DNA from 2 places in the Blautia segnis genome. Region 1 is predicted to be linked to the other one. Evidence: predicted binding sites of a transcription regulator. Region 1 holds the regulator's gene; the other holds the start of a gene.
What was found. The regulator HrcA, encoded in region 1, represses chaperone genes, less so after heat shock. The targets are predictions, from matches to a motif close to TGTTAGCACTCNNNNNNNNNGAGTGCTAACA.

Region 1 (10,639 bases):
TGAAAAACAAAAAGATAAGGGCTATGTACTGCGGAAGCTGTTTTTCGCTTCCCTGTACCTGAGCACCTTTACATTTGGCGGCGGTTACGTGATCGTAACCCTCCTGAAGGAGAAATTTGTGGATCAGTACCACTGGATCGATGAGGACGAAATGCTGGATCTGGTGGCCATTGCCCAGTCTTCTCCAGGAGCAATCGCAGTCAACGGGGCAATTGTAGTAGGATATAAGCTTGGAGGGATTCCCGGCATGCTGATGTGCGTGCTGGGGGCTATCATTCCGCCTATGGTGATCCTGTCCCTGATCTCTGTATTTTATGATGCATTTCGTTCCAATTATTATATTGCCGCGCTGTTAAAGGGAATGTCCGCCGGAGTGGGCGCAGTCATCATTTCCGTGGTATATGACATGGGCAAAAACGTGGTGAAATCAAAAGACTGGATCAACATTGTGATCATGATCGCCAGCTTTTGCGTCAGCTATTTTCTGAATGTGAATATTATATTCATTATTTTGGGCGTAGCTGCATTTGGATTTGTGCGGACACTGTTGAAGGAGGGTAAAAAACGATGATCTATCTTCAGCTGTTTTTAAGCTTTCTTCAGATCGGCGCCTTAAGCTTCGGCGGAGGTTATGCGGCTATGCCGCTGATACAGGAACAGGTGGTAACGTTACATGGATGGCTGTCTATGGAAGCGTTTACCGATCTTGTGACCATTGCGGAAATGACGCCGGGTCCCATTGCAGTGAATTCCGCCACCTTTGTAGGCACCCAGATTGCAGGCCCGGGCGGTGCGGTTGTGGCGACCCTTGGCTGCATCTTGCCTTCCTGCATAATCGTAACTTTATTGGCATATATTTACACGAAATACCGGAATATGTCTCTCCTGCAGGGAACACTGGCATCCCTTCGCCCGGCGGTTGTGGCAATGATCGCCAAAGCAGGAGTGACCATTCTGGTTTCTGCCTTTTTTATCAGCGGAACCATAGACCTTGTCCGGGAAAATGTCTGCATCCGAATGGTTGTGTTTTTCGGGGCAGCCCTGGTGCTCCTTCGGAAATTTAAAATGAACCCCATTCTTGTAATGGTCCTGTGCGGTGTGGCGAATATGATATTCTGCGGGGTAATGGGAATCTAAAAGGATATTTTGTCTGCAAGACAGCACCATGAAGGAAAAAACAACTGTTTTCTTGACATTGATGCGTGAATCGTGTAAGTTTTGTAGTAACTGTTTTGCGCATTGCAAAGCGTCCACCTGTAAAAGAAGTGGACGGTTATGCCGCAGGGAAAAAGTAAGGGAGGACGACAGTGTGAATATTTGCGTATATGGTGCCTCAAGTGCCCAGCTGAAGGACATTTATTATGAAAAAACACAGGAGCTTGGAAGAGCCATGGGAAAACGGGGCCATGGACTGGTGTTTGGCGGCGGAGCCACCGGAATGATGGGAGCAGCAGCCAGAGGCGTGTCAGAAGAGAATGGATACATACTTGGAATTGCGCCCCGCTTTTTTGACCAGCCCGGGGTACTGTATGAGAAATGCACGGAATTTATTTTTACCGAGACCATGCGGGAGCGCAAGCAGCTTCTGGAAGAAAAATCAGATGCCACTATTGTAGCGCCCGGAGGAATCGGTACTTATGAAGAATTTTTCGAGATCTTTACCCTGAAAAGCCTGAACCGGATCGACAGGCCCATTGTCCTCTACAATATTGACAGATATTATGACAGGATGAAGGAACTGCTGGAATATACTGCCAGGGAGAAGTTTATGGATTCTTCCATATTAGATCTGGTGGTATTTCTGGATGAGCCGGAGGCGATCCTGGATTACCTGGAAAACTACAGCAAATAAAGCAAATGAGATGTCAGAGAAAAATCCCTGTCCCAGGTTTGGGGCAGAAGGTATTTCCCTGACATCTTTTTTGCTGTTTGTCAGAGCGTGCAAAAAAAGTGTTCTCGTGATCTACATGCTCTAGAGCCTGTTTGAAAAATCATTCCTGCAATCTGCACGCCCCACTTTGCGGTATATTTCACCCGAATTCGGTTGTCGTAGCCCGCTACGACGCCCTCATCCGGGCAAAATCTCCCACAAATTGTGACGCACATCTTGCAGAAAGCCTTTTTCAAACACACTCTAAGGTAAAAACTATCAAAAAAGATGAAAAAAATTTGTAAAAAATATTGACAAAAAGAATGTTGAGGTGTATCTTAAGAGCATAGATGTTAGCACTCCTAAATAATGAGTGCTAACAAAAGGATTCGAAGAAGCCAGACGGGAATAGAAATCAGGTTTGACCGTCCGCTTTTCAGAAAGGAGCAGATATTTCATGGATGAAGTATTAGATGAGCGCAAACGGAAAATACTGAAAGCAATCATCAAGACTTATATGGAAACAGGTGAGCCGGTAGGTTCCAGAACCATTTCCAAGTATCCGGATTTGAATGTCAGCTCTGCTACGATCCGAAATGAGATGTCCGACCTGACGGATATGGGCTACATTGTACAGCCCCACACCTCAGCCGGAAGAATTCCATCAGATAAAGGCTATCGCCTTTATGTAGATGAGCTTACCAGGGAGAAGGAAGCTGAGATCGCAGAAATCCGTGATATGATGATTGAGAAATCAGACAAGATGGATAAGGTGTTGAAGCAGGTGGCCAAGGTCCTTGCCAATAATACCAATTACGCGACCATGGTTGCCGTTCCTCAGTACAGAGGAAGCACCCTGAAGTTCATACAGCTTTCACGTGTGAATGAGCGGCAGCTGATTGCCGTAGTTGTATGTGAAGGCAACGTCATCCGGAACCAGATCATTGATATTGAAGAGGAGATGGATGACCAGACGATCCTGAAGCTGAATCTTCTTCTTAACACCAACCTGAACGGTGTTCCCATTCAGGACATCAATCTTGGCATGATCGCCAGACTGAAGGAACAGGCTGGAAGCCACAGCGGTGTGGTTGCAAATGTGCTGGACGCAGTTGCAGCTACCATCCATGTGGATGAGGAAGATATGAAAGTATATACGTCAGGAGCAACCAACATATTCAAGTATCCTGAGCTTGCAGACACATCCAAAGCCAGCGAGCTGATCTCCACCTTCGAGGACAAACAGGAACTTGCGGATATGGTCCGTGGGGAAATGGGAGATTCGGAGAACACAGGAGTCCAGGTATACATCGGAGATGAAGTTCCGGTGCGGACCATGAAGGACTGCAGCGTGGTGACAGCCACCTACGAGCTTGGAGATGGAATGCGGGGAACCATTGGAATCATTGGTCCCAAGCGAATGGATTATGAGAATGTGGTGGACAGCCTGAAGAAATTAAAAGTCCAGCTTGATGAAATGGTAAATAAGAAAACCTAGAAAGGCGGTTGAAAGCGTGTCAGAAGAAATGAATAAAGAAGCCGAAGTACAGGAAGAAGCAGTTGACATTCCGGTAACTGACGGAAGCGAAGAAGAGGCAGCAGATACAGCCCAGGCAGCAGAAGAGGAAGCTTCTGATGATACAGCTGCTCCGGAAGAGACGGAACAGCAGCCAGAAGAGGCAGAATCTCAGAAAGAACCGGAAACCAAGACCAAAACTTCTTTCTTCGGCAAGAAGAAAAAAGAGAAAGATAAATTTGAACAGCAGATCGAGGATCTTACAGACAGACTGAAGCGCAGCATGGCGGAATTCGATAACTACCGTAAGAGAACGGAGAAAGAGAAATCCAGCATGTACATCATCGGTGCCAAGGACATCGTTGAGAAAATGCTTCCTATCGTGGATAACTTTGAGAGAGGTCTTGCACAGGCACCGGAGGATGATCCATTTGCAGAAGGCATGAAGATGATCTACAAGCAGATGATGACAGCCTTCGATGAGATGGGTGTGAAGCCGATCGAAGCTGTAGGCAAGGATTTTGATCCGAATCTGCACAACGCAGTCATGCATGTGGAAGACGAATCCGTAGGCGAGAACATTGTTGTTGAGGAATTCCAGAAGGGATACACTTACAAGGATTTCGTTGTAAGACACAGCATGGTAAAGGTTGCTAACTGACCGAAAGCAACTTAGTGAAGGCGAGCAGAATGCGAAGCCTAAACTTAGTGCGAGGTCGTTCGATCTCACTTAATGAGGGCAAGCCGCAGGCGCAGACCGAATTTAGTGAATCGAACTTCATTAAGACATTCACGAATTTCAGAACATAGATTGAAACAGGAGGAAAATTATCATGGGAAAAATCATTGGTATTGACTTAGGTACAACAAACAGCTGTGTAGCTGTTATGGAAGGTGGACAGCCAACCGTTATCGCAAATACAGAAGGATCCAGAACAACACCGTCAGTTGTAGCATTTACAAAGACAGGTGAGCGTCTGGTAGGTGAGCCTGCAAAACGTCAGGCAGTAACAAACGCAGAGAAAACAATCTCCTCCATCAAGAGAGAGATGGGTACAGATTACCGTGTAACAATCGATGACAAGAAATATTCCCCACAGGAAATTTCCGCTATGATCCTTCAGAAACTGAAAAAAGATGCAGAAGGATATCTTGGAGAGTCTGTTACAGAAGCAGTTATCACAGTTCCTGCATACTTCAACGATGCTCAGCGTCAGGCAACCAAAGATGCTGGTAAGATCGCAGGTCTTGATGTAAAGCGTATCATCAACGAGCCTACAGCAGCAGCTCTTGCATATGGTCTTGACAATGAGAAAGAGCAGAAAATCATGGTTTATGACCTTGGCGGCGGTACATTCGATGTTTCCATCATCGAGATCGGTGACGGCGTTATCGAGGTTCTTGCAACAGCTGGTAACAACCGTCTTGGCGGTGATGACTTCGATCAGAGAATCACAGACTACATGCTTTCCGAGTTCAAGAGAACTGAGGGCGTTGACTTAAGCAACGATAAGATGGCTCTTCAGAGACTGAAAGAAGCTGCTGAGAAAGCAAAGAAAGAGCTTTCTTCCGCAACAACAACCAATATCAACCTGCCATTCATCACAGCAACAGCTGAGGGACCGAAGCACTTTGATATGAACCTTACAAGAGCAAAATTTGATGAACTTACACATGACCTTGTTGAGAAGACAGCAGAGCCGGTACGCCGTGCACTTTCTGATGCAGGTCTTACCAATGCAGATCTTGGCCAGGTACTTCTGGTTGGCGGATCTACACGTATCCCGGCTGTACAGGACAAAGTAAGACAGCTGACAGGCAAAGAGCCAAGCAAGGCCCTGAACCCAGATGAGTGTGTTGCACTTGGTGCTTCTATCCAGGGCGGTAAGCTTTCCGGTGAGGCTGGTGCAGGTGACATCCTTCTTCTTGATGTTACTCCGCTTTCCCTGTCTATTGAGACAATGGGAGGTATTGCAACCCGTCTGATCGAGAGAAACACAACAATCCCGACCAAGAAGAGCCAGATCTTCTCCACAGCAGCAGACAATCAGACAGCTGTAGACATCAACGTATTACAGGGTGAGCGTCAGTTCGCGAAAGACAACAAGTCCCTTGGACAGTTCCGTCTGGATGGAATCCCGCCAGCACGTCGTGGTGTTCCGCAGATCGAGGTTACATTTGATATCGATGCCAACGGTATTGTAAATGTATCTGCTAAGGATCTTGGAACAGGTAAAGAGCAGCACATCACAATCACAGCTGGTTCCAACATGTCCGAGTCCGAAATCGACAAGGCTGTTAAGGAAGCTGCTGAGTTCGAAGCTCAGGATAAGAAACGTAAAGAGGCGATTGATACAAAGAACAATGCAGACTCCATGGTATTCCAGGTTGAGAATGCACTGAAGGAAGCAGGCGACAAGCTTGATGCAAATGATAAGGCTGCTGTAGAGGCTGACTTAAATGCATTAAAAGATATCCTTGCAAAATATACAAATACAGAAGATCTTGGCGATGCTCAGGTTGCAGAGATCAAAGCAGCTCAGGAGAAGATGATGGAAAGTGCTCAGAAGCTTTTCGCAAAGATGTATGAGGCACAGAACCCACAGGGCGGCGCTGGTCAGGCCGGACCGGACATGGGCGGAGCTTCCCAGGGCGGAAATGAAGCAGGCTACGGCGATGATGTTGTAGACGCTGACTACAAAGAAGTTTAATAAGTAATAATTTCATAAGTAAAGTTCCGGAATTCTGGAACAGGAACCAGCAGCCCGGCCGTGAGTTTTCATGACCGGGCAATGGCGGTAGAAGACACTAAAAGGATATGTCGCCCGTTGGTGACAGCAAAATGAAGACGTTAGGAAAAGAAAGAAATCATGGCTGATAAAAGAGATTACTACGAAGTCTTAGGCGTTGACAAAAACGCTGATGAGGCTACCTTAAAAAAAGCATATCGTCAGCTTGCCAAGAAGTATCATCCCGATGTGAATCCGGGAGATAAGGAAGCTGAAGCAAAATTCAAAGAGGCAACAGAGGCTTACAGCATCTTAAGTGACCCGGACAAGAGAAGACAGTACGACCAGTTTGGCCACGCTGCTTTTGAAAACGGAGGCGGTGGCGGAGCAGGAGGCTTCGGAGGCTTTGATTTCTCCGGTTCTGATATGGGTGACATTTTCGGAGATATCTTCGGAGATTTGTTCGGAGGCGGCGGAAGCCGCAGACGTGCCAACAATGGCCCTATGAAAGGTGCCAATCTGCGTGCGCGTGTGAACATCACCTTTGAGGACGCTGTATTTGGATGTGATAAAGAGCTTGAGATCACTTTGAAGGATGAGTGTACCACCTGTCATGGAACTGGAGCCAAGGCTGGTACTTCACCAGTTACCTGTCCGAAATGTAATGGTGAGGGACAGATCGTCTATACCCAGCAGTCCATGTTCGGTATGGTACGTAATGTACAGGTGTGCCCGGACTGTCATGGTTCCGGTAAGATCATCAAGGACAAATGTCCGGATTGCCGCGGTACCGGATACATTTCCAACCGCAAGAAGATCAAGGTATCCATTCCGGCTGGTATTGACAATGGCCAGAGCATCCGTATCCGTGATAAAGGCGAGCCAGGAACAAACGGCGGCCCAAGAGGAGATCTTCTTGTAGAAGTAAATGTAGGACGCCATCCGATTTTCCAGAGACAGGATATGAATATTTATTCTACTGCACCAATTACTTATGCACAGGCAGCACTTGGCGGTGAAGTGAAGCTGAACACAGTAGACGGTGAAATGCTCTATGAGGTGAAACCGGGAACCCAGACCGATACCAGAATCCGTCTGAAGGGCAAAGGTGTTCCGTCTCTTCGCAACAAGAATGTCCGCGGTGACCACTATGTTACACTGGTTGTCCAGGTACCGACCAATCTGAATGAGGAAGCCAAGGAAGCACTTCGCAAATTTGATGAGGCATGCGGAAACCGTCCTGCAGGCGGCACATCAGATGGTTCCGAGAAGTCCGAGAAAAAGAAAAAAAGCTTCATGGACAAATTAAAAGAGACCTTTGAAGAGTAAAAAACAGACTTTTTCCATAAAAGAATAAAGAAAAGGGGAGATATCCTCTTTTCTTTTTTTGTTACTTATTGTATATTAGAGAGTAGACGCAAGAATCCGGAAAGGAGTTTTGCATGAAAACAAAGAAAAAAGATGTGTTAAACAGATTTTTGCCGCTGTGGGCCATTCCTCCTCTTGTTACGATCCTGGCAGTGAATTGCCTGATCTACTGGGGAAGCAGCGCCCTTACAGCCAGTCGGTATCATTATGATTTTACAATGGCATTTGACAGGGCAGTTCCCTTACTGCCTGGCTTTGTGTGGGTTTATATTCTGGCTTTTCCGTTCTGGGCTGCTGGTTATATGCTGGCGGCAAGACGGGGAAAGGACATGTTTTACCGGTTTGTTGCAACCGATCTGACTATTCATCTGATTTGTTTTCTGATTTTTATTCTGGTACCGACCACCAACATCAGGCCGGAGATCGCAGGAGATACCATCTCCCAGAAGGTACTTCTTCTGGTCTATGCCCTGGATGGAGGAAGTGCTCCTTCCAATCTTTTCCCGTCTATTCACTGCTATGTAAGCTGGATGTGCTGGAAAGGTGTGGCAGGGTCTTCGGCTATTCCAAAATGGTATCAGAAATTTTCCATGGTGTTTGCGGTTCTGGTTATTATATCCACACAGGTTCTGAAACAGCATTATATTGTGGATGCGGTTCTGGCTCTGGTGCTGGTAGAGTTTTTCTGGAGATTCTACCAGAAAGGGCAGCGGCATAACTGGGTGGTAAAGATATTTGACCGGAAAAAAGAATGACAGATTTTATGACGGGGATTGCTTTCCCCAAATTTATAAAAACAATCAAGATTGGAGAATGAATATGAAGTGGAATCGCTTTACGATTAAAACCAAAACAGAGGCGGAGGATGTGATCATTTCCGCACTTGCAGACGTAGGCGTGGAGGGTGTTGAGATTCAGGACAAGCAGCCGCTTACTGAGACAGATAAGGAGCAGATGTTTGTGGATATTATGCCAGAAGGTCCTGCAGATGACGGAATTGCCTATCTGAATTTCTATCTGGAGGAGGATACAGAGGTGGAGCCTGTTCTGGAAAGAGTGCGCGGCGTTCTGGAGGAAGTGCGCGGATACATGGACATCGGCGAGGGCACCATCACCGAATCCCAGACTGAGGACAAGGACTGGATCAACAACTGGAAGGAATTTTTCCATCAGTTCTATGTGGATGATATCCTGATCGTTCCCTCCTGGGAAGAAGTGAAGGAAGAGGACAAGGACAAAATGATCCTTCACATTGATCCAGGCACTGCATTCGGAACCGGAATGCATGAGACCACCCAGCTGGTGATCCGTCAGCTGAAGAAATTTGTGACAAAGGATACCCAGATGCTGGATGTAGGAACCGGAAGCGGTATTCTTGGAATCGTAGCGCTGAAGCTTGGAGCAGCCCATGTGGTAGGAACTGACCTGGATCCATGTGCAATCCCAGCTGTAGCAGATAATAAAGCGGCCAACGGAATCAAGGACGAGACCTTTGATATGCTCATCGGCAACATTATTGATGATAAGGAAGTTCAGGATACCGTAGGCTATGAGAAATACGACATTGTAACAGCCAACATTCTGGCTGATGTACTGGTACCTCTTACCCCGGTTATTGTAAATCAGATGAAGAAAGGGGCATACTACATTACCTCCGGAATCCTGGATGTGAAGGAAGAGGTAGTGGTAAAGGCAGTTCAGGATGCAGGCCTTCAGCTGGTTGAGGTAACACATCAGGGTGAATGGGTATCTGTAACTGCAAGAAAGGAATAATTATGCAGCGCTTTTTTGTGGAACCGTATCAGGTTCAGGAAGAAGAACACCGCATCACCCTGACAGGTCCGGATGTGAACCATATGAAAAATGTGCTTCGCATGCGTATTGGTGAGGATGTGTGGATCAGCGATGGCGGCCAGAAGGAATACCACTGCACCATAGAGGCCTTTGAGGAAGAGGGAGCAGTCCTTCATATTCTTTATGCGCAGGAGCCCCAGTATGAGCTTCCAAGCCGTATTTACCTGTTCCAGGGACTTCCCAAAGGGGACAAAATGGAGCTGATCATTCAGAAGGCTGTGGAGCTTGGTGCCTACAGCGTGGTTCCAGTGGAAACCAAGCGATGCGTGGTGAAGTTGGATGAGAAGAAAGCAGCCAAAAAGACTGCAAGATGGCAGCAGATCGCAGAAAGCGCAGCCAAGCAGTCCAAGCGCATGCTGATCCCGGAAGTGAAGAAGGCAATGAGCTGGAAGGAAGCCATCGCTTTTGCCAAAGAGCTGGATGTGCTTCTGATCCCTTATGAGCTTGCCAAGGGCATGAAAGAAACCAGAGAGATTCTGGCCGCTATAGAGCCGGGACAGTCTGTGGGAATTTTCATCGGGCCGGAGGGCGGCTTTGAAGAGGAAGAAGTTCAGGCTGCCATGGAAGCTGGCGCAAAGCCGGTTACTTTGGGAAAAAGAATCCTGCGCACAGAGACAGCAGGCATGACCATGCTGTCTATTCTGATGTTTACGCTGGAAAAAGAGGACGAATAGAAATGGAAGCATATTTTGATAACTCTGCCACTACAAGGTGTTATAAGGAAGTGGCAGACATTGTAGTGAAGACCATGACTGAGGATTTTGGCAATCCTTCTGCCATGCATTTGAAAGGCGTGGAAGCGGAGAAATATGTCCGCGATTCTGCACAGACACTGGCCAGGCTTCTGAAGGTCAATGAGAAAGAAATCATTTTTACCTCCGGAGGAACAGAGTCTAACAATCTGGCCCTATTTGGCGGAGCAGAAGCCAACAAAAGAATGGGCAATCACATTATCACAACCGCTGTAGAGCATGCTGCTGTAGGACAGCCTGTGGAGCGCCTGGAGCAGATGGGCTATGAGGTGACCATTGTTCCGGTAGATGAAAGAGGCGTAGTTCGCTTAGATGCTCTTGAGAAGGCACTTCGCGAGGACACTATTTTGGTTTCCACCATGTATGTGAACAACGAGGTGGGAGCTGTGATGCCTGTGGAAGAGATTGCCAGGCTTGTTCATGAGAAAAGCCCGAAGGCTTTTTACCATGTAGATGCCATCCAGGCATTCGGCAAGTACCGGATCTACCCGAAGAAGCTGGGAATCGATATGCTTTCCGTAAGCAGCCATAAGATCCACGGACCAAAGGG
Region 2 (10,639 bases), on a different contig from region 1:
CTGCAAAAGTAAAGACAATAAAGAAATTTCTTGGGGCAAATTATGATGTGGAGGCTTCCAACGGCCATGTGCGTGATTTTCCCAAGAGTCAGTTTGGAATAGATGTGGAGAATGATTTCGAGCCGAAATACATTACCATCCGTGGAAAGGGCGAGCTGCTTGCCAAGCTTCGCAAGGCAGCCAAGAAGGCAGATAAGATTTATCTTGCAACTGACCCTGACCGTGAGGGAGAGGCCATTTCCTGGCATCTGATGCAGGCTCTGAAGGAGGATCCGGACAAAATGCACCGAATCACCTTCAACGAGATCACCAAAACTGCAGTAAAGGATTCCCTGAAGCACGCAAGAGGCCTGAACATGAACCTTGTGGATGCGCAGCAGGCAAGAAGAATGCTGGACCGTATGGTTGGATATACCATCAGCCCCCTTCTGTGGGCAAAGGTAAAAAGAGGCTTAAGTGCAGGCCGTGTACAGTCTGTGGCTCTTCGAATCATCTGTGACAGGGAAGAAGAGATCAACTCTTTCATTCCGGAAGAGTACTGGAGCTTATCCGGAGAATTTCTGGTAGACGGGGAGAAGAAGCCTCTGGAAGCCAAATTCTATGGAACAGACAAGAAGATGGATATCCATAACAAGGCAGAGATGGATGCCATCCTTGAGAATCTGAAAGATGAGGAGTTCGAGATCTCCGAGGTAAAGAAGGGGGAAAGAATTAAGAATGCTCCCCTGCCGTTTACCACCAGTACCCTGCAGCAGGAGGCTTCCAAGACCCTGAATTTTTCCACCCAGAAGACCATGCGTCTGGCGCAGCAGCTTTATGAGGGCGTTGACATTAAGGGAAGCGGCACTGTGGGTGTGATCACCTATCTTCGTACCGATTCCGTCCGTATTTCCGATGAGGCGGATGCTGCGGCAAGAAGCTATATCGGCAGCCAGTACGGGGAGAACTATGTGTCTGAAGCTGCCAAGACCGTGAAGAAGGGACAGAAGATCCAGGATGCCCATGAGGCCATTCGTCCTACTGACATCAGCCGTACGCCTGTACAGATCAAAGAATCCCTGACCAGGGACCAGTTCCGCCTTTATCAGCTGATCTGGAAGCGCTTTACTGCAAGCCGCATGGCTCCAGCCAGATATGAAACCACTTCCGTAAAGGTTTCCGGCGGGGAATATACCTTTACCGTATCTGCCTCAAAGGTGGCATTTGACGGTTTCCTTTCCGTGTACATGCAGGAAGAGGATATGAAGAAGAGCAATGTGCTCAGCCAGAGCCTTACCAAGGGCATGAAACTGAATTTAAAGGAATTAAAGCCGGAGCAGCATTTTACCCAGCCGCCGGCACATTATACAGAGGCTTCCCTGGTTAAGACCATGGAGGAGCTTGGAATCGGACGTCCAAGTACCTATGCGCCAACCATTACCACCATTATCAGCCGCCGCTATGTTTCCAAGGAGCAGCGCAACCTGTATGTGACAGAGCTTGGTGAAGTGGTAAACAGCATTATGAAGCAGGCATTTCCAAGTATTGTGGATGTGAATTTCACCGCGACTATGGAAGGGCTTCTTGACTGCGTGGAGAATGGCACTGTCCAGTGGAAGACCGTTGTGCGCAATTTCTACCCGGATCTGAAGCATGATGTGGATGCAGCACAGGAAGAGCTTGAGAAGGTGGACATCCATGACGAGGAGACCGATGTGGTCTGTGACAGCTGCGGACGCCATATGGTGATCAAATATGGTCCTCACGGAAGATTTCTTGCCTGCCCGGGTTTCCCGGAATGCAGAAATACCAAGCCATACTACGAGAAGATTGGCGTAGCCTGCCCGAAATGCGGCAAGGAAGTAGTCCTGAAAAAGACGAAAAAAGGCCGTAAGTACTACGGCTGTGAGGATAATCCGGAGTGCGATTTCATGTCCTGGCAGAAGCCGTCTGACAAGAAATGTCCGGTTTGCGGAAGCTACATGGTAGAGAAAGGCAATAAGCTGGTGTGCAGCCAGGAAACCTGCAGCTACGTGGAGCCTAAGCCAAAGGAAGAAAAAGAAGACTAAGAAGTGCTGAAGTCTGAATGATAAATGGATAAAATGTCTCCCTGCCGCCTGGCGGGGAGATTTTTTGTACGTTTTTGGAAGCAAAAACCGGAAACCGATTACTGATGTTGTTTGGTGAATAGTTCCAAAAACGTTATATTTTCAGAAAAGCTAAACAAAATTGAAAAATAGTAAAAAATAGCTTGTAAATAGTTCGAAAAACGTGTAGTATTAGGGTAACAAGTGAATTTTACGGAACAAAAGCGAAGGGAGGACAAAATGAGCGTTCAGTTACTTGATAAAACTAGAAAAATCAATAAGCTTCTGCACAACAGCAGTTCCAGTAAGGTGGTATTTAACGATATCTGTCAGGTCCTGATGGACACTTTAAGTTCTAATATCCTTGTTCTCAGCAAGAAAGGGAAGGTGCTTGGCGTAAGCTTCTGCCCTGGTGTTGAGGAGATACAGGAACTGATTGCAGATGAGGTTGGCGGTCATGTTGACCCTCTTCTCAACGAGAGATTTCTGGGAGTTCTGTCCACCAAGGAGAATGTGAATCTTCAGACACTGGGCTTTGAGCATGTTTCCAGCAGTTATCAGGGAATCATCAATCCTATCGATATTGCAGGAGAGCGTCTTGGAACCGTGTTTATGTACCGCAAGGACAATCCTTACGACATTGAGGATATTATTGTCAGCGAATACGGCACCACAGTCGTTGGACTTGAGATGATGCGTGCCGTACACGAGGAGAATGCGGAGGAGGACCGTAAGAAACAGGTTGTGAAGTCTGCGTTTAATACCCTTTCCTTCTCTGAACTGGAAGCCATCATCCATATTTTTGATGAGCTGGACGGAGACGAGGGAATTCTTGTAGCAAGCAAGATTGCAGACCGGGTAGGCATTACCAGATCCGTTATCGTCAATGCACTGCGCAAGTTTGAGAGTGCAGGGGTTATTGAATCCCGTTCTTCCGGCATGAAGGGAACTTATATCAAGGTTCTCAATGAGGTTATTTTCGATGAGCTTGAGGAGATCAAGGCACAGAGAAATAAGAAAGCCTGAGAAGAAAGGTGCTTTCCTGCACCACACATAGTACGAAAATACAAAAGCTGATTTTTTTGCGGAAAAGCTGCATAGAATATATGCGTGCCTGTTTTTGCGGAAAGGGTCAGCTTTTTTTCTGCGTAAAGAATCCTGTGTGAAAATTTCAGAAAATTATAAAAGTGAGAAAATAAGAGAAAATAAAAGAATAAATGAGTATAAGAAAGAATATACTTAAAAATACAACAATGAAAAGAGTTGCACAAAAAGCAATAATTCAATAATATAATGGACAGTAGTTAGCACTCGATAATAATGAGTGCTAGTAAATCATAGAAAGAAAGAAATCTAAAGGAGGAAATAGATCATGAAATTAGTTCCATTAGGTGACAGAGTTGTATTAAAACAGTTAGAAGCAGAAGAAACAACCAAATCCGGTATTGTTCTTCCGGGACAGGCTCAGGAGAAGCCACAGCAGGCAGAAGTAATCGCTGTAGGACCTGGCGGAGTTGTGGATGGTAAAGAAGTAAAAATGGAAGTTGCTGTAGGAGACAAGGTTATCTATTCCAAATATTCAGGAACAGAGGTAAAGCTTGACAACGAAGAGTATATTATCGTAAAACAGAGTGATATCCTTGCAATTGTAAAATAATAGCCGCAAAAGTAGGAAAACAGGAGGATTGATTTATCATGGCAAAAGAGATTAAATATGGCGCAGAAGCCAGAACAGCATTAGAGGCTGGTGTAAATAAACTGGCTGATACCGTTAGAGTAACACTTGGACCGAAAGGAAGAAACGTAGTACTTGACAAACAGTTCGGTGCTCCGCTTATTACAAACGATGGTGTTACAATTGCAAAAGAAATCGAGCTTGAGGATGCTTTTGAGAACATGGGTGCTCAGCTGATCAAAGAGGTTGCATCCAAGACAAATGACGTAGCTGGTGATGGTACTACAACTGCTACTGTACTTGCTCAGTCAATGGTTCACGAAGGAATGAAGAATCTTGCAGCAGGTGCGAACCCGATCGTTATGAGACGCGGTATGAAGAAGGCAACTGACGCTGCTGTAGAAGCAATCAAGAATATGAGCCAGAAAGTAAGCGGAAAGAAACAGATCGCAAACGTTGCATCTATTTCCGCTGGTGACAAAGAGGTTGGAGAGCTTGTTGCAAATGCAATGGAGAAGGTTTCCAATGACGGCGTTATCACTGTAGAAGAGTCCAAGACCATGCATACAGAGCTTGACCTGGTAGAAGGTATGCAGTTTGACCGCGGATACATTTCCGCATATATGTCTACTGATATGGAGAAAATGGAAGCAACTCTTGAAGATCCATACATCCTGATCACAGACAAGAAGATTTCCAACATCCAGGAAGTTCTTCCGTTACTGGAGCAGATCGTACAGGCTGGCGCAAAACTTCTCATCATCGCTGAGGACGTTGAGGGCGAGGCTCTTACAACACTTATCGTAAACAAATTAAGAGGAACCTTCCAGGTAGTAGCTGTCAAAGCTCCTGGCTATGGCGACAGAAGAAAAGAAATGCTTCAGGATATCGCAATCCTTACAGGCGGTACTGTAATCTCTGATGAGGTTGGCCTGGAACTGAAAGATGCTACAATGGCTCAGTTAGGACGTGCAAAATCCGTTAAGGTTGCAAAGGAGACAACTGTTATCGTTGATGGTATGGGCGACAAGGATCAGATCGCAAACCGTGTTGCTCAGATCCGTGCTCAGATCGAGGAGACAAAATCTGATTTCGACAGAGAGAAACTTCAGGAAAGACTTGCAAAACTGGCAGGCGGCGTAGCAGTTGTACGTGTTGGTGCAGCTACTGAGACAGAGATGAAAGAGGCTAAGCTTCGTATGGAAGATGCTCTTGCAGCTACCAGAGCAGCAGTGGAAGAGGGAATCATCGCAGGCGGCGGTTCCGCATACATCCACGCTTCCAAAGAGGTTGCAAAGCTTGCAGCTGAACTTGAGGGAGATGAGAAGACTGGTGCAAACATCATTCTGAAAGCACTGGAAGCTCCGCTGTTCCGCATTGCAGCAAACGCTGGCCTTGAAGGCGCAGTCATTATCAACAAAGTAAGAGAGTCTGAGCCAGGCGTTGGTTTTGATGCTCTGAATGAGAAATATGTAAACATGGTAGACGAGGGTATCCTGGATCCTGCAAAGGTTACAAGAAGCGCTCTTCAGAACGCAACAAGCGTTGCATCTACTCTGCTTACAACAGAATCTGTTGTTGCAAATATCAAAGAGGATGCTCCGGCAATGCCAGCAGGCGGCCAGGGTATGGGCATGATGTAATAAAAAGTCCTGGAGATTTTACAACAATTCACTAAAAGTTTAGAATTAGAGAGGGTCGGTGTCATAGACGCTGGCCCTTTTGTGTGTTATACTAATGCTTAATTTTAGAAACAAAGGAGAACAGTAATATGAGTGATTTGTATTCAGAACTGCTTGTCAAAAAAGAGCGGACCATGAAGGACAAGCTGATGAAGGGCGGAATGATCGCACTGGTTGTGATCTTCGGCCTGGCAGGAATTTTATTTATGCCCCTGCTTCTTTTTGTGGCCATCGCACTTGGCATTGTGGCCTACTTTGTAGTCATTCCCGGCACAGACCTGGAATTTGAGTACCTGTTTGTCAACGGAGAGCTTGACATTGACAAGATCATGGCCAAGTCCAAACGAAAAAGAGTAAAGAACTTAAACATTTCAGAATGTGATCTGATGGCACCTCTTAACTCCCACAGAATGGACTATTACAACAGCAATCAGAAGCTGAAAATACAGGATTTTTCTTCTGGAAATCCTGAACATAAGCGCTTCGCGATTATTGCCCGTGATGGTGCAGATACCTGTAAGGTAATCATTGAGCCAGATGAAACATTGGCAAAAACCATGAGAAATACCGCTCCCAGCAAGGTATTTTTGGATTAATTTACTGGATTGACACCTTTTTAGTTTTTTGCTACACTAATCTACAAACCAAAAGTTACTATAAGACAAGGGAGGAAAAGCAATGGGTACTATCATTGGTGAAGGTATTACTTTTGATGACGTCCTTTTAGTTCCGGCATATTCCAAAGTAATCCCGAATCAGGTTGACGTTTCAACTTACCTTACAAAGAAGATTAAACTGAACATTCCCATGATGAGCGCAGGAATGGACACCGTTACTGAGTACAATATGGCAATCGCCATGGCAAGACAGGGCGGTATCGGTATCATTCACAAGAACATGTCTATCGAAGCTCAGGCAGAAGAGGTGGACAAGGTTAAGCGTTCTGAGAATGGAGTTATCACAGATCCGTTTTTCTTATCTCCAGAGCATACACTGAAGGATGCCAATGACTTAATGGCAAAATTCCGTATTTCCGGAGTCCCGATCACAGAAGGCAAGAAGTTAGTAGGTATTATTACCAACCGTGATCTGAAGTTTGAGACAGATTTCAGCAAGAAGATCAAAGAGTCCATGACATCTGAGGGGCTGATCACAGCCAAGGAAGGCATCACCTTGGAAGAGGCGAAACAGATCCTTGCGAAATCCCGCAAAGAGAAATTACCCATTGTAGATGATGATTTTAACCTGAAGGGTCTTATCACCATCAAGGACATCGAGAAACAGATCAAATATCCTCTCGCTGCCAAAGATGAGCAGGGACGTCTGCTCTGCGGTGCTGCTGTTGGCATTACAGCTAATGTGCTGGCTCGTGTAGATGCTCTTGTGAAGGCTAATGTAGATGTTATTGTTGTAGATTCCGCTCACGGACATTCAGAGAATATTCTCCGTGCTGTACGTGAAATCAAAGCAGCATATCCGGAACTGCAGGTTATTGCAGGCAACGTTGCTACCGGAGCTGCTACCAAGGCGCTGATCGATGCTGGCGTAGATGCAGTGAAGGTTGGTATCGGACCTGGATCCATCTGTACGACCCGTGTTGTTGCCGGAATCGGTGTTCCGCAGATTACAGCCGTTATGGACTGCTATGAGGTTGCCAAGCGCTACGGCATTCCGATTATTGCAGACGGCGGTATCAAGTACTCCGGAGATGTTACCAAGGCAATTGCAGCCGGAGCCAATGTGTGCATGATGGGAAGCATGTTCGCCGGATGCGATGAGAGCCCGGGAACATTCGAACTGTACCAGGGAAGAAAATACAAGGTATATCGTGGCATGGGATCCATTGCAGCCATGGAGAACGGCAGCAAGGACCGCTATTTCCAGGAGAATGCCAAGAAGCTTGTACCGGAAGGCGTAGAAGGACGTGTAGCTTACAAGGGACACCTTGAGGATACTGTATTCCAGCTGATCGGAGGACTTCGTTCCGGTATGGGTTATTGTGGTGCTGAGAACATTGAAGCTCTGAAGCAGAACGGTAAATTCGTGAAGATTTCCGCTGCTTCCTTAAAAGAGTCTCATCCGCATGACATCCACATTACAAAAGAAGCACCAAACTACAGTGTAGATGACAAATAAATGAAAAGAAAATCTGCTGGGCCGTCTTTTTCAAGGCGGCCCTCTTTTAACAAAAAGAGAAAATTAGACAAAGCGGGAAGAACCCGTCAGAGAAACCAAAGAGTGGCGCTTCTGGCCCTCCTTTTTCTGCTGGCGCTGACTGGAATTATTATTTTGGTGGTGTATCATGGCCAGAGAAATAAACAGGCAGCGAGGACGGTTTCAGAAGCAGAAAATACGGACAGCAGCGGACCGCAGCAGTGGATGGAACAGGGGGCACCGTACATAGATGTGCAGCTTCTGACGCCCAATGAGTATTCCAGACCTCAGCTGCCTCTGAATGAGGTGGATTACATTGCCATTCATTATACGGCCAATCCAGGTGCCACAGCCCAGAATAACAGGGATTATTTTGAAAATCTTGCCACTACTCATGAGGCCAAGGTGAGCAGTCATTTTGTGGTTGGGTTAGAGGGGGAAGTGATCCAGTGCATCCCTACTTCGGAGATGTCCTATGCCACCAATTCCAGAAATGTGGACTCCATTTCCATTGAGTGCTGCCACAATGACGAGACTGGGGTGTTCGAGCAGGCAACCTATGATTCTACAGTGAAGCTGACTGCCTGGCTGTGCGCCAGATTCGGACTGACCTCTGAGCAGGTGATCCGCCATTATGATGTAACCGGCAAAGAGTGCCCAAAATATTATGTGGATCATCCGGATGCCTGGGAGCAGATGAAAGCGGACATTGCAGCGCAGATCACAGTGGATCAGGGGCTTATGGGAATTTCCTGAAATTCTCTTATGCATAGCGTTACAAAAAAATTGCCGCATAAATAAAATTTTTTCCATCTTGAAATACCTTTGGAAATATTGTAGTATAAAAAAGAACTGCATGACTGGCGGATCGTGGGAATACCCACAGGGAGTGCAGTGCTGAATTTGTGCCGACCGCCTGGGCAGCCTGGAAGAAGGGCTTCCCAGGCGTTTTTTTATACCACAGGATAATACGTTCTAATCTTGAAAGGAGAACATCTGCATGGAAATGATAGCACTTGACAAAGAACTGAAAGAGAATTCTTATCCGGGAAGAGGAATCGTAATCGGTCGCTCCGCTGACGGAACCAAGGCAGTTACCGCGTATTTTATCATGGGAAGAAGCGAGAACAGCCGCAACCGTGTGTTTGTAGAGGACGGAGAGGGAATCCGTACACAGGCCTTTGATCCTTCCAAGCTGGTAGATCCAAGCCTGATCATTTATGCACCTGTACGCGTACTTGGAAATAAAACAATCGTGACCAACGGAGATCAGACAGATACCATTTACGAGGGAATGGATCATCAGCTTACTTTCGAGCAGTCCCTGCGTTCTAGAGAGTTTGAGCCGGACGGCCCGAACTATACGCCTCGTATTTCCGGAATCATGCATGTGGAGAACGGAAGCTACAGCTACGCAATGTCCATTCTGAAAAGCAACAATGGAGATCCTTCCTCCTGCAACCGCTACACCTTCGCATACCAGAATGCCAAGGCTGGCGAGGGACATTTCATCCACACCTACAAATGCGATGGAAATCCTCTTCCAAGTTTTGAGGGAGAGCCAAAGCTGGTTGCCATCCCGGATGATATGGATGCATTTGCAGGTATGCTGTGGGAGAGCCTGAATGAAGACAATAAGGTTTCCCTTTTTGTGAGATATATTGATATTGCAACTGGAAAATATGAGACAAAGATCATCAACAAAAATCACTGAGAAGAAGATTTATAAAAGTAAAAAGACAGTTTTCCATTTGAAATGGATGAATTTGAGGATAAAACGGAGGAAATTGGCATGAAAGAATTAGAATTAAAATATGGCTGCAATCCCAACCAGAAACCTTCCAGAATTTACATGGAGGATGGAAGCGAGCTTCCCATCAAAGTTCTTTCCGGAAGACCTGGATACATCAACTTCCTGGATGCATTTAACGGCTGGCAGCTGGTGCGCGATCTGAAAAAAGCAACCGGACTTCCGGCAGCAACTTCCTTCAAGCATGTTTCTCCAGCAGGAGCAGCAATCGGACTTCCGCTGACAGAGACCCTGGCGAAGATCTACTGGGTAAACGACATGAACTGGAAAGAGTTTTCCCCTCTTGCCTGCGCCTATGCCCGTGCCAGAGGTGCTGACAGAATGTCCTCCTTCGGTGATTTCATTTCCCTCTCTGATGTGTGCGACAAAGATACAGCACTTCTGATCAAGAGAGAAGTATCCGATGGCGTGATCGCTCCCGGATATACAGAGGAAGCTCTTGAAATTCTGAAGCAGAAGAAAAAGGGTAACTACAACGTGATCGAGATCGACCCGGAATATGTACCTGCTCCGCTGGAACATAAACAGGTTTTCGGTGTAACCTTTGAGCAAGGAAGACAGGAGCTTGCCATTGATGATGCATTGATTTCCAATCTTGTAACAGAAAACAAAGTATTATCTGAGGAAGCCAAGCGTGATATGAAGGTTTCTCTGATCGTTCTGAAATATACCCAGTCCAATTCTGTATGCTATGTAAAAGACGGACAGGCAATCGGAGTTGGAGCAGGACAGCAGTCCAGAGTACACTGCACACGTCTTGCAGGACAGAAGGCAGACAACTGGTTCCTTCGTCAGAGCCCTAAGGTTCTGAATCTTCCATTTAAAGATACCATCTCAAGAGCAGAACGTGACAATGCAATCGACGTTTACATCGGGGATGAATATATGGATGTTCTGGCAGATGGAAATTGGGAAAAGACCTTTACCGAAAAGCCATCTGTATTTACAAAAGAGGAGAAACGGGCATGGCTGGATCAGATGACAGAGGTTACGCTTGGATCTGATGCATTCTTCCCATTCAGCGATAATATTGAGAGAGCTCACAAGAGCGGTGTGAAATACATTGCACAGCCAGGCGGATCTGTAAGAGATGCAGATGTCATTGAGACCTGCAACAAATACAATATGGCCATGGCATTTACCGGAATCAGACTGTTCCACCACTAAAAGCAAATAAAAATAAGCCCTGCACCAGGAAAACGGACGGAATGCATTTTTGAATGCGGATATTCTTTCCTGAAAGTGCAGGGCT

Region 2: a site for HrcA is predicted at 3,369-3,399, ahead of groES (co-chaperone GroES). Genes of this name have one in related genera too.

The regions. Positions count from the first base shown of each region.
Region 1 is NZ_JACOOT010000012.1:52,364-63,002, forward strand. Features, by position in the region: gene H8S54_RS05495 (chromate transporter) at 1-571, shown strand, start outside; gene H8S54_RS05500 (chromate transporter) at 568-1,137, shown strand; gene H8S54_RS05505 (LOG family protein) at 1,310-1,852, shown strand; gene H8S54_RS18815 (DUF6783 domain-containing protein) at 1,933-2,094, opposite strand; gene H8S54_RS18820 (DUF6783 domain-containing protein) at 2,026-2,175, shown strand; gene hrcA (heat-inducible transcriptional repressor HrcA) at 2,328-3,368, shown strand; gene grpE (nucleotide exchange factor GrpE) at 3,397-4,047, shown strand; gene dnaK (molecular chaperone DnaK) at 4,220-6,097, shown strand; gene dnaJ (molecular chaperone DnaJ) at 6,257-7,444, shown strand; gene H8S54_RS05530 (phosphatase PAP2 family protein) at 7,558-8,238, shown strand; gene prmA (50S ribosomal protein L11 methyltransferase) at 8,303-9,256, shown strand; gene H8S54_RS05540 (16S rRNA (uracil(1498)-N(3))-methyltransferase) at 9,259-10,011, shown strand; gene H8S54_RS05545 (cysteine desulfurase family protein) at 10,014-10,639, shown strand, end outside.
Region 2 is NZ_JACOOT010000027.1:669-11,307, reverse strand. Features, by position in the region: gene topA (type I DNA topoisomerase) at 1-2,048, shown strand, start outside; gene codY (GTP-sensing pleiotropic transcriptional regulator CodY) at 2,307-3,092, shown strand; gene groES (co-chaperone GroES) at 3,439-3,723, shown strand; gene groL (chaperonin GroEL) at 3,762-5,384, shown strand; gene H8S54_RS11800 (DUF6106 family protein) at 5,513-6,019, shown strand; gene guaB (IMP dehydrogenase) at 6,102-7,559, shown strand; gene H8S54_RS11790 (peptidoglycan recognition protein family protein) at 7,560-8,333, shown strand; ZMP/ZTP riboswitch at 8,424-8,506, shown strand; gene H8S54_RS11785 (IMP cyclohydrolase) at 8,578-9,291, shown strand; gene H8S54_RS11780 (phosphoribosylaminoimidazolecarboxamide formyltransferase) at 9,334-10,554, shown strand.